Regions from separate parts of the Streptomyces sp. Y309 genome, predicted to be linked through region 3. Evidence: riboswitches for the same ligand, from Rfam matches in the RefSeq annotation. Region 3 holds a riboswitch; each other region holds the start of a gene.
What was found. Region 3 has a riboswitch for cyclic di-AMP ahead of AC0KTA_RS40140 (LysM peptidoglycan-binding domain-containing protein). Riboswitches for the same ligand answer to the same signal wherever they lie in the genome.
Positions count from the first base shown of each region.

Region 1: it holds a riboswitch for cyclic di-AMP, as region 3 does, so the genes downstream of both, AC0KTA_RS14785 (C40 family peptidase) here and AC0KTA_RS40140 (LysM peptidoglycan-binding domain-containing protein) in region 3, are expected to answer to the same signal.
Region 2: it holds a riboswitch for cyclic di-AMP, as region 3 does, so the genes downstream of both, AC0KTA_RS22360 (transglycosylase family protein) here and AC0KTA_RS40140 (LysM peptidoglycan-binding domain-containing protein) in region 3, are expected to answer to the same signal.

Region 1 covers NZ_CM160048.1:3,800,013-3,804,111, forward strand. The annotation lists gene AC0KTA_RS14780 (ATP-dependent DNA helicase) at 1-1,044, opposite strand, end outside; cyclic di-AMP (ydaO/yuaA leader) riboswitch at 1,311-1,466, shown strand; gene AC0KTA_RS14785 (C40 family peptidase) at 1,475-2,710, shown strand; gene AC0KTA_RS14790 (hypothetical protein) at 2,958-3,311, opposite strand; gene AC0KTA_RS14795 (C40 family peptidase) at 3,732-4,099, shown strand, end outside.
Region 2 covers NZ_CM160048.1:5,463,159-5,467,257, reverse strand. The annotation lists gene eno (phosphopyruvate hydratase) at 1-344, opposite strand, end outside; gene AC0KTA_RS22360 (transglycosylase family protein) at 719-1,447, opposite strand; cyclic di-AMP (ydaO/yuaA leader) riboswitch at 1,452-1,643, opposite strand; gene AC0KTA_RS22355 (LysM peptidoglycan-binding domain-containing protein) at 1,847-2,956, opposite strand; gene AC0KTA_RS22350 (cytochrome P450 family protein) at 3,125-4,099, opposite strand, start outside.
Region 3 covers NZ_JBWYAE010000002.1:165,242-169,340, forward strand. The annotation lists gene AC0KTA_RS40135 (HEPN-associated N-terminal domain-containing protein) at 1-652, opposite strand, end outside; cyclic di-AMP (ydaO/yuaA leader) riboswitch at 1,789-1,953, shown strand; gene AC0KTA_RS40140 (LysM peptidoglycan-binding domain-containing protein) at 1,956-2,720, shown strand; gene AC0KTA_RS40145 (hypothetical protein) at 2,751-3,263, opposite strand; gene AC0KTA_RS40150 (hypothetical protein) at 3,876-4,099, shown strand, end outside.

The sequences.
Region 1 (4,099 bases), on a different replicon from region 3:
CAGGAGGATCGTCGTCGCGTCCGGATAGTCCTCCTCGAACTGGAGGATGTTGCGGATCGTGGCGCCGCGGAAGGCGTAGATCGACTGGTCGGCGTCGCCCACGACGCACAGCTCGCCCGGCTCCTGGTCCTCTCCGGAGGGGCCCACCAGCTCGCGCACGAGGGCGTACTGCGCGTGGTTGGTGTCCTGGTACTCGTCGACCATCACGTGCCGGAAGCGGCGGCGGTAGTGCTCGGCGACGTCCGGGAATGCGCGCAGGAGGTGGACCGTCGTCATGATCAGGTCGTCGAAGTCGAGCGCGTTGGCCTCGCGCAGCCGCGACTGGTACATCGCGTACGCCTCGGCGAGGGTCTTCTCGAAGCCGTCGGCGGCCTGGGCGGCGAAGTCCTCCTCGTCGATCAGCTCGTTCTTCAGGTTCGAGATCTTGGCGCTGAAGGACTTCGGCGGGAACTTCTTCGGGTCCAGGTCGAGGTCGCGGCAGACCAGGGCCATCAGGCGCTTGGAGTCGGCGGCGTCGTAGATCGAGAAGGAGGACGTGAAGCCCAGCTTCTTGTACTCACGGCGGAGGATGCGCACGCAGGCGCTGTGGAACGTCGACACCCACATCGCGCCCGCGCGCGGGCCGACGAGCTGCTCGACGCGCTCCTTCATCTCGCCCGCGGCCTTGTTCGTGAAGGTGATCGCGAGGATCTGGCCGGGGTGCACACCGCGCTCCGCGAGGAGGTACGCGATGCGGTGGGTCAGCACGCGCGTCTTGCCGGAGCCCGCGCCGGCGACGATGAGCAGGGGGGAGCCGGCGTGCACGACGGCCGCGCGCTGGTTCTCGTTCAGGCCGTCGAGCAGCGCCGCCGGGTCGATCGCGGGACGGGGGGCGCCGTCCCTGTAGTACCCGTCCCGGGGTGCGGGCGCGTCGAACTTCCCGTGGAACAGGTCGTCCGGAATGGGCTCCGGGGCGCTGTCCTCGGGCGGCGGCGGGGGTTCTTCCTCGTGGCCCTGCGAGGGCTTGAGGTCCGCCAGGAAGCTGTCGTCAAAGAGGCTGCTCATCGCCTCCCGAGTCTAGGCGGCCCCACTGACAACCCGCCCCGGGTTCCGGCAGGCCGCCCAGGTTCCGGCCATCCCTGCGCTGCGCGCCCGGAGTGTCACGCTGCGCCACGACCGGGGCGGGCCCGCGTCAGGGCGGCGCCAAGGGCTTCGTAAAGTCACGAAAATGTATCGGGCATATCGAACATCAACCTTCCCTCGCGCCGCACGAGTTGGCTAGCGTGCTGCGCGGGCCGCACGTCCCCCCACCGGCGATCCCCGCCGGGCACGCGCGGCCTCCGCCGAGTCCGACGCGTTCGGAGCCGGGGACCCACCATGTTCCTGGGGTGAATCGGTCCCGTACGTAGTACGGGACGGTAGGGCAGCCTTCCGAAATACCCGCCCGAACCCGACAGCTAACCCGGTAGGCGGTCCACGGAAGGAGTCGCCAGCCTTGGCGTCGCACCGCAAGCCGCGCAGCCGCTCAGCCCTCATACGCACGACCCCGGCCCTCGGCATCACGACGGCCGCCCTCACGTCGGTGGCCCTGCTCTCGCAGAGCGCGAACGCCGCGCCGTCCGCCCCCGCCGAGCCCGGGAAGCCCAGCCTCGAAGAGGTCCAGAAGAAGGTCGACGACCTCTACCACCAGGCCGGAGTGGCCACGCAGAAGTACAACTCCGCCAAGGAGCGCACCGACAAGCAGCGCAAGAAGGTCGACCGGCTCCTGGACGACGTGGCCAAGCGCACGGACAGCCTGAACGAGGCCCGGCAGGAGCTCGGCTCCTTCGCCGCCGCGCAGTACCGCACCGGAGGCGTCTCCGAGACCGCCACCATGATGCTCGCCGACGACCCGCAGGGCTTCTTCGACCAGAACCACCTCGCCGACCGGCTCACCAGCCGCCAGAAGAAGGCCGTCGACGACTACCAGACGCAGCAGGCCGCCGCGACCAAGCAGCGCACGAAGGCCGCGAAGAGCCTGAAGACGCTCGGCGACTCGCGCGACGACCTGAAGGCGAGCAAGCAGACCGTCCAGACCAAGCTCACCAAGGCGCGCTCGCTCCTGTCGAAGCTGACCGCCGAGGAGAAGGCGCGGCTCGCCGCGATCGAGAAGCGGAAGGAAGAGGCCGCCAAGCGCAAGGCCGCCGAGCTGGCGCGCAAGCAGGCCGAGGCGGAGCGCAAGCGGAAGGCGGAGGAGGCCGCGGAGCGGCGCGAGCGGGAACGGGAGCAGGGGCAGGACCAGGGGTCCGGGTCGGGCTCGGGTTCCGGTTCCGGTTCGGACACCGGCTCAGGATCGGGGTCGGGCTCCGGGTCGGGCTCGGGCGCCACGGACGGCAGCTACGCCGCCAAGGCCGAGAAGGTCATCGCCTTCGCCGAGAAGCAGATGGGCAAGCCCTACGTGTGGGGCGCCACGGGGCCGGACTCCTTCGACTGCTCCGGCCTCACCCAGGCCGCCTGGAAGACCGCCGGCATCTCCCTGCCGCGCACCACCTGGGACCAGGTGAAGGTCGGCACGACCGTGCCGACCTCCAGCGCCAAGCCGGGCGACCTGGTCTTCTTCTACGACGACATCAGCCACGTCGGCATCTATATAGGCAACGGCAAGATGATCCACGCCCCGAAGCCGGGCGCGAACGTCCGGGTCGAGTCGATCTACTACATGCCGATCCACAGCGTGGTGCGGCCGGCGTAATCGCTGTCTCCGTAGAGGGGCCGACAGGAATCGGCGCCTCTACGGAGAGGGACGACACACGTGCGTGCACGCCCCGGGCCTCGCGAAGATGTCCACGCCACAAACCCCGAACCGCGCGCCACCACACCTGCGGAGGGTGAGCTGGCCCGGATACCCCGGTGGTCGTCACGGTCAAGTACCGCGGCTGGGAGCACGCCCACGCGCGCGTGGCCGACGATTTCCGGCGATCAGGTCGGCGGTCCGACGCTCACGTCCACAGCACGGCGATGAAAATGTTCGCCGTGGTCAGGCCGCCGACCGCCCCGAACATCCCCTTGTCGACCTTCTCCTCGTCCCGCTTCACGTACACGAGCGCGAGGATCACGATCAGCAGCGCGAGCTTGATGCCGATCTTGAGGTTGTTGACCGTGTTGTCGTCGGCCTGGTTGAGGCCGACCAGGGCCACGCCGGTGACCAGCATGGTCAGCGCGCCGTGCAGCATCGCGGGGCTGAACCGTGCCGTGCCCTCACCCATCGCCTTCATCTGGGTCAGGAAGCCGCCCAGGAGCGAGGCGATGCCGATGATGTGCAGGCCGACGAAGAGATGGATGAGTACGTCCATGGGGCGGAGCCTAATTCCCGGTCCGCGGCCGCGGCCGGGCGGGTCGGCCCCGGCCCGCCGACGGCCTTATCACCCCTCACCAGGCAAGCGGGTCACAAGCGCCACATCGGTCACGCACACCGCGAAACCGGTCGCCGAGGCCGCGTCGGGTCGCTCGCATTCGTTCAGCCGTCGCCCCGCATGCGTCGTTAGCGCACATCGGGTCACGAACCGGTGACGGTGAGGTTTAGCGTCCTCGCCAGGTGACCGGCTCCCCACCGTCGTCCGGACCAGGGACGGCAGTCGGCCACCTCCGCCGAGAAAGTCCGGCGGTGTCCCGCTCCCCCTGTGCGGGGCGCCGTCGGACCGGTGCCGCACCGGCCGTACGACGCGGTCGGCACCGGCGACGGACCCGGCCACAAGGAAGGACGTGGAGCCTCCGTGGCAGCGCACCGCAAGCCCAAGCAGCGCTCGCTCAGCGGCCATACGGCCCGTACGGCCGCCACCCTCGCGCTCGCGTCGGCCGCCACCGCGACCGCCTTCGAAGGCACCGGACACGCGGAGCCCAAGCTCAGCCCCGCCGAGGTGAAGGCCAAGGTCGACGAGCTCTACCGCGAGGCCGAGGTCGCCACCGAGAAGTACAACGGCGCCAAGGAGAAGGCCGACGGCGCCGAGCGGGCCCTCGGCGACCTGCGCGACGAAGCCGCTCGCCGGACGGACCGGCTCAACTCCGCGCGCCAGGGCCTGGGTTCCCTGGCCACCGCCCAGTACCGCGCGGGCGCCATCGACCCGTCGGTGCAGTTGGCGCT
Region 2 (4,099 bases), on a different replicon from region 3:
CCGAGGATGGCGTTGGCACCGAGCGAGCCCTTGTTGTCGGTGGCGTCGAGGTCGAACATCGCCTGGTCGATCAGGCGCTGCTCGGTGGCGTCGTAGCCGACGAGCTCCGGGCCGATCTGCTCGATGACGGCGAGGACGGCCTTCTCGACGCCCTTGCCGCCGTAGCGGTTGGCGTCTCCGTCACGCAGTTCGATGGCCTCGAAGGCGCCGGTGGAGGCGCCGGACGGGACCGCGGCGCGGCCGGTGGACCCGTCGTCGAGGCCGACCTCGACCTCGACCGTGGGGTTGCCTCGGGAGTCCAGGATTTCCCGGGCTACGACGACGTCGATGGACGGCACGAGCATCTCCTTCTGGGATGTGACGCTAGGGGCGCATGGCGTGCGCCACTGGGGGCGCGGCTTGCGCATGGCTTGCATGGTCTTCATCGGCCCTGCGTCTCCTGAGCCTAACGGGCCCGGGAGCTTCGGCCAGCCGACCGCCCGCCCCGTGGGACGACGGGCGGGCCAATTCCCTGGGAATCAGGACGGAAGCCCAGGTTCTACCGACCGGTAGCTTCGCCCATGGCGTACAGACCGGGCGACGCGAGGGCGGTCTTGGTGCGCGGTCCGGAGGCGGACAGCACCTCGCCCCGGTGCGTACGGGGGATACGCGCACCGGGGCGAGGGGACCCGTGGGGACGGGGATGCCCTGCCTGTCGAGGCGGGGCCGGGGCTCAGCTTCAGCTGAGGTGCAGCTGCTGGCCCGGGTAGATGAAGTCGGCGTCGTCGATGATGTCGCCGTTCAGCTTGTAGACCTTCTGCCAGCCGCCCTTGACGTCGTGCGTCTCGGCGATCTTGGAGAGGGTGTCGCCGGACTTGACCTTGTATTCGCCGTCGCCCTTCTTCACGACCTTGCCGGTCGGGGTCTCGACGGTCTTCTTCGACTCGGTCTGCGGGGCGGTCCGCTGCGGCTGCTGCTGCGGCTTGGCCTGCGGCTGTGCCTGCTGCTGGGGCTGCTGCTGGGGCTTGGCCTGCTGCTGGGGCTGCTGCTGCGGCTTCTGCTGCTGCGGCTGCTCGGCGCCGCCGCCGTTGTACGCGGCACCCGACAGGCCCACGCCGCAGCTCGGCCAGGCACCCTTGCCCTGGCCCGCGAGGACCTTCTCGGCGATCTCGATCTGCTGGGCCTTGGAGGCCTTGTCGGCGGTGGGCGCGTACTTCGTACCGCCGTAAGCGGCCCAGGTGGAGGCGGAGAACTGCACGCCGCCGTAGTAGCCGTTGCCGGTGTTGATGGACCAGTTGCCGCCGGACTCGCACTGGGCGACGGCGTCCCACTCGGCGCCGGTGGCGGCGCTCGCGGAGCCGGCCGCCATCAGCGGGGCGGCGACGGCGACGCCGGTGACGCCCACGACAGTGGCGGCACGGGTGGCCTTGGACGGACGGCGGTGCTTGCCCTTGCCGGAAAACAGCATGGAGTGATCCCCTCACCGACGCCTGCGAGGTGAGCTGTCGGGTTCGGGCGGGTGAGTGCCCGGCCGCACGGCTTGCGTGCGACTTAACCCCTAGCCGTTCCTGTCCGTCTCGCAGCGGCTCACTTGCTCACTGCGGGGCGGACGGGCCCGGCGCTTACCTTGGGTCCCCCGCTCCTGCCTTCGGCGCTCGAAGCGACGACTGTTCCCGTCCGGCCGTTGGCAGGATTCGGCGTACCGACCGGCGGGGCCCGCTGTGGCGAGCGGTCACGACCGTAGACACGCAATCACCCGAATTACAAAGACGATCAGGGCTTCTGAGACCCATCTCTCACTTGCCTCTCACCGTCTTTAAACCGGACATTAACCGCGAACTGCCAGTCAACTTCCGCTCCGCCGTGCCTACTTCCGGTCCGCCTCCGCGGCCTGCTTCTCGCTCAGCTCGAGTCGCTGACCGGGAAGGATGAGGTCCGGGTCGGAGCCGACGGTCTTCTTGTTGTCCGCGTAGAGCGAGGACCAGCCGCCGTCAAGGTCGTGCCGGTCGGCGATCCGGGAGAGGTTGTCACCGGAGCGGACCGTGTAGGTGTCCGTGGTGCGCTCGCCGTCACGCGTGTCGCGGTCCGCACCGCGAGAGGCGTGCCGTCCCGCGGAGCCCGAGTCGGAGTCGCCCTCCGTCGCCTCGTCCGCGCTGGAGCCGCGGTGGCGGCCTGAGGGGCGCTCAGACGCGTCCGACGGGTCCGAGGAGCCGTCGGAGGCGCCGGGGGACTCGGAGTCGGGCGAAGTGCTGTCACGGCCCTCGGACTTGCCGTCCTCGTCCTCGGACGCGTTCCCCTTCTCTCCCTGCTCGCCCTTCCCCTCCTTCCCCTTCTCCGTCTCCGCCTTGCCGTCCTTGCTGTCTTCGGCGCTTCCGCCGGTGCCGGTGCTGTCGCCGCTGTCGGGCTTGCGGTGCTTGCCGGTCTCCCGGTCGGTGTCCGCGTCGCCGCTCTTGCCGTCCTTGCCGCCCTTGTCACTGTCGGCGGAGTCACCCGAGTCGGTGGAGCCGGTGGAATCGGTGGGCTTCTCGCTCGTCTCGTCCGACGGCTCCGCGGGCTTCGTCGGCGCGGGCGGCAGGCCCGGGTCGACGTCCGCGGCCGCGCCGTCCTGGGTGAGGCCCGCGACCGGCGCGCAGCTCGGCCAGGCGTCCGGGCCCTGGTCGTCGAGGACCTTCTCGGCGACGGCTATCTGCTGGGAGCGGCTGGCCTGGTCGGCGCTCGGCGCGTACCCGAGGCCGCCGTAGTCCTCCCAGGTCTCCTGCGAGAACTGCAGCCCGCCGTAGTACCCGTTGCCCTCGTCGGCGCTCCACGCGCCACCGCTCTCGCACTCCGCGACCTTGTCCCACGTGGTGGCGTCCGCGGCGCTCGCGCTCGTGGCGCCGAGCAGCGGGATGGCGATGGCGGAACCGGTGACGCCCGCCGCGACGACGATCGCCGGGGCTTGGCGGGGGCGGCGGTGACGGCCTTGGCCGGAGAGCATGCACGTGCCTTTCGAGCGACGACAAGAACAGCTGCGGCACGTGGTGCTCTGAGGTGCCGAGCCGTCGTGAACGTAGCCGCAGTCGAACGTCAGTCACAAGTCGATGCAGCGCAGATCACGTGAAAGTCACAGCCGTGACGGTACGTCAGTCACGTACCGGACCCACCGTCAGCGGCCGGGCGGCGTGAACGTCACCGGCAGCGTGCGCAGGCCGCGCATGATGAGCCCGCCGCGCCACCGCAACTCCTCCGGAGCGGCGGCGAGTTGCAGGTCGGGCAGCCTGCGCAGCAGGGTCGCGAGGGCGGTCTGGCCCTCCAGGCGGGCCAGCGGGGCGCCGAGGCAGTAGTGGATGCCGTGGCCGTATCCGAGGTGCTGGTTGTCGCGCCGGGAGAGGTCGAGGAGGTCGGGCCGCTCGAAGCGGTCGGGGTCGCGGTCGGCGGCGGCGAGGACGACGAGGACGGGGTCGCCGGTGGCGATGTCCTGGCCGCCGATACGCAGCGGCTCGGTGGCGAAGCGCCAGGTGGCGAGTTCGACGGGGCCGTCGAAGCGGAGCAGTTCCTCGATGCCGGTCTCCAGGAGCCCAGTGTGCCCCTCGCTCAGGGACCGCTGCAGCTCCTCCCGCTGCTCGGGGTGCGTGAGCAGCGCGTACGTACCGTTCCCGATGAGGTTGACCGTCGTCTCGAAACCGGCGAAGAGGAGGATGAAGGCCATCGCGGCGGCCTCGTTCTCGGTGAGGTGCTCGCCGTGGTCGGAGGCGCGGATGAGCCCGGAGATGAGGTCGTCGCCCGGCTCGGCCCGCTTGCGGTGGATGAGTTCGGCGAGGTAGCCGCGCATCTTCTTCACGGACCGCGCCACCCCGCCCCGGGGCCCTCCCCCGTGCCGGATCATCATGCCCGCCCAGTCCCGGAAGTCGTCCTGGTCCTCTCGGGGGACGCCGAGCAGGTCGCAGATCGCGTAGATGGGGAGCGGGAAGGCGAACTCGTGGATGAGGTCGGCCTCGCCCTTCTCCACACTGGGCTTGTCGAGAATCGTGTCGATGAGCTGGTCCGTCAGCTCCTGCACGCGCGGCGCGAACTCGGCCACGCGGCGCGGCGTGAACGCCTTCGACACCAGGCGGCGCAGGCGGGTGTGGTCCGGCGGGTC
Region 3 (4,099 bases):
GGGCGGACCAGTGCTGTTCGGCAGCCTCGTGTACCCGTGCGCGCCACAGGCGTTGCCCGGCCGGAATCTCCTGCACCAGTCCTGCCTCTGGGATGAGGCCGCCGAGCGTCTCGAGGATGGCCGCGGCAGGGACCTCGCCGCCGCCGAGATGAGCCTCGTCCTTGTCAGGCGGAGCCAACCAGAACACATGCCGAGTCCGGTACATCACCTGGTGACTGAAACGCTCCCACCCATCGAGCAGCGCCTCGTCCTGGCGAGGGGCGATGAAGTCTCGCTCCACCCACACGTCATCGTGCCGGGCCGCCGCGCGGACGGTCTCCCGCAGTTCCTCACTGCGCAAGACGTCCACGTACTGGTCGGCGAGCTCGTCGCCGTCCCAGTGCTTGACAGGCACCAGTTCGCCTTCGAAATAGGCAAGTTCGTCACCCGCCAGGGCGTACTCGGTGCGGAGCCCGTCGAAGAATGCTTCCAGGAGGGTGTCGATGGGGGCCGCCGGCGTGCGCGCGCAGTAGTCGCAGGTTTCATCCCTGTCGGCATCTGCTGTGATCTTTCGAGCGAGGGTCTCATCATCGACACACCCGGCGCAGACGAAGCCGTAGCCATAGCTCCATCCCTGCTCTGTCTGCGCTTGCTCCATCTCATCTGCACCCACAGGGAAACGATAGCCGTTCCCGCGGATACGGGGCTGAGCTCACGGTGACGGAGACCGGCTAGCGGGGGGACTCCTCCGCCGTGCTGGGCTGTTCAATGCTTCCGTGTTGCGCGCAGACACACTCCGTCCGGGCAGACACACTCCGTCCGGAACGCCTCTCGGGCTGAGCGTGCTGGGCATCAGGAATTCTCACTACATCTGCAGCAGTCTCATCCAACTTGCCGCACCTCAGTACATCCGGACTGTACAGGTTCCAACACCTTTCACTGCGCATCTTCTGCAGCACAGGTCAGAGGAACGTAACTACCGCAACATAAGCGAGACTTCACAGCTTCACCCTTTTACATGTGGGCAGGATCCGCCATCCTAAGCATTTCTGACCACCACAACTCCCCCATTTGAGTGGGGCGTTAAGCAGCATACGTACACCGGTGGAACTTGGCCCACCTCGTGCGCGCACCTGGCTTGCGCGCCTCGCACGCCGGCCGCCAGGCGATGCCCTTCTCTGCAAGTGACTCTCTTGAGCTTCGCGTCCAGCCGCCCCAAGCGGCCACTCCCCCACCAACGGCTCGTGGCCCAGCAGCACATGGCCGCTGCCCCCAGTTCCACGGCCTACTCCGCCCCGCAGCCCGGTGCCAGACCATCTCGCAGCCCTCGAACCGGCTGCGCCGCATGCACACGGCTCGTCGACTTCGCTGCGCTGCCCAGTCCTCACCGTTCAGGCCCGCTGCGGCACTGAAGACCGACGAGATCCGGGTGACACCGCCTCTGCGCTATGTCCGCCTTTGCATGAAAAGCCACTTCTTCACATCATTAATGACGTAAATGAAGTGCTGCCCGTATTGCACTTGCTCGTGCGAAATAGCGCGCTCTGATATGCCGTTGAACCGCATTCCGATCTGCATCCGATTCAGTGAAATGGGTCACATCAATGGCGGTGGTCCGCGGATCCGTTGAGCGCACTTCTGTTCTGCGCAAAGAGAGTTGAGCTTTTCGATCAAAGAGGGCGAGGGATTCTGGTCGCCAGGGACGGACCTCACGCATTCCCTATTCGAATTCGGGCCTTGTTCCGTCCGGGCTTTCTCGCCTAACGTCACCGTCGATCCGGATGGAACGCCGAATCCTGCCGCTGTCCGGAAACCCTCCCACCCACTCACTAACGCACGGCAGGAGCGGGGGACCCAGGTAAGGCGCCGATCCGGATTCCGGAACGGCTCGGGGTGAAGTCGCATTCGCAGTGCGACCGGACATCTCCCGTCCGAACCCGACAGCTCACCTCGTAGGCGACGGAGAGGAATTCGTCATGCCTGCAAAGGGAAAGCACCGCCGTCCCAAGTCCAGTCCGCTCACCCGGGGCATCGCCGCCGCAGGCACGGGCGGGGCCGTGCTCGCTCTTCCGGTGCTCGGCGCGACCACAGCCGGTGCGGCGCAGGCCGGCACGGCTGCCAAGCCCTCCGCGGCTCCCAAGACCTATGTCGTCGTCGCGGGCGACTCCCTCTCCAAGATCGCCCGAGAGCATTCCCTGAGCGGCGGCTGGAAGAAGCTCTACCAGGACAACCGCAGCGCCCTCGGCGACGACCCGAGGCTGATCCGTCCCGGTCTCAAGCTCACCCTCGGCAAGAAGGGCCCGGCCGAGCCCGCGGAGAAGCCGGCCGCCTCCAGGGCGTCCGCCGAGCGGGCGGACCGCTCCGAGCGCAACAACGCGATCGCCGCCGAGCCCGCCGCTGCCCCGGCGAAGAAGTCCTACACCAACGACCTCGACGGCTGGATCAGGGAGTCGCTCGACATCATGGCCCAGCGCGGCATCCCCGGCTCCTACGAGGGCATCCACCGCAACATCATGCGCGAGTCCTCCGGCAACCCGCTGGCCACCAACAACTGGGACTCCAACGCTGCCGCCGGCATCCCGTCCAAAGGGCTCCTGCAGGTCATCGACCCCACCTTCGCCGCCTACCACGTGCCCGGCACGTCGATGGACAGCTTCGACCCGGTCGCCAACATCACCGCCGCCTGCAATTACGCGGCCGACCGCTACGGCTCGATCGACAACGTCAACGGCCCGTACTAAGGCCCGTCTTCAAACAAGCGATGCCGCACTTCACACGTGCAGGGCTCTCTGACGTAGGACGTGAGGTGCGGATACGTGGCCGTCGCGCAGGACTGAGGCTTCTACGAGCACAGCGATATCGGCGGCCAGCGAGCGGTCGGCGCCTTCTTCTGCCAGCCAACGGGCGGCGGCCACCGTGCCGTGGGTGGACCAGCCGCCGATGAGTACGACGCGCCTGCTCGGGTTGAGGGGGTTCGGGGCTCGGACAACATAGCCGCAGTCCCGGATCACCTCACTGTCTGCGGCCTCTCCCTGGTATGCGGTGCCGTCCCAGGTGATCTCTCCTCCGCTCAGATGGAACGGCAAGGACTCCGTCATGGCGGCCAGGAGGCGGTGAGCGACCTCGTTGTTCTTCGGTCCGCCGAGGACGAGCAGGTCGTGCTCCATCTCATGGCCCGGCAGGTGGGCCGATAGCCGGACCTTCTCCAGGTCGAGGTCTCGGTAGGCGTGGGTGAGGGAGGGGACCAACAGGGACAGGGCCCGGATTTGGCCCAGGCCAGCCACGGGGCGCTGGTATCGGCCGGTGTCTATGTGTGCGGTGTCCAGAACGACGGAGACTCACCTGCCCCCGAATAGCGCCATGTGCGGCGCGCGGGCAGCCGTCTGGCCATGAGCCAACGCGCCAGCCCGGCGATGCTGGTGAGTACCGCGGCGACCACTGCGCTGAGAACCTGCGAGCCCACAGCTCCCACAACGCTGTCCATGTCATTCGCCCCCTCCGGTCCTGCAGACCCTAGCGCTGGCAGGTGTTCAGGACCGTCTCTACCGGATCATGGCCCGGGTGTGTCGGGCCTGCACCTCGTCGATGCGGGTGCCGGGCCGGACCAGGGCGCGGGTGATGGCCAGATGCTTGATCACGTGCGAGCCCATCGAGTCGGCTTGAGGAGCCGGCGCGCGAGTGCGCGCCGCAGCCCGATCACCGGCCCGCCACTGGGCGAGCCGCTTGACGTAGAACGGAACGGATCACCGTCCAGGCTGGCGTGCTCGATGACGATGACCTGAGAGCCCAGCACTCTGGCTTCGACCAGCGGTGCACCAGGGGCAGCCGGGACTCGTTTCCCACCCAGGTTTCCCCCCACTCCTGCACATGCCGCAGCGGCTGTGGATACTGCCCCCGTGACTGATCACTCTGTTTCTCTGATAGCCAATCTGATCACTGTCTTTCTCGCTCTGGCGATCGGCACCCGGATCGGATACATCGTCGCCAGCCGCGGCACAACCCACCAACTGCATGTGATGGAGCGGCACTTCGAGACCAGTCGGCAGCTCTTCGAACGCCAGCAGGAAATGCAACGTGAGATCGACCTGCACAGGCGGTCACGCGACGAACTGAAGAGCAG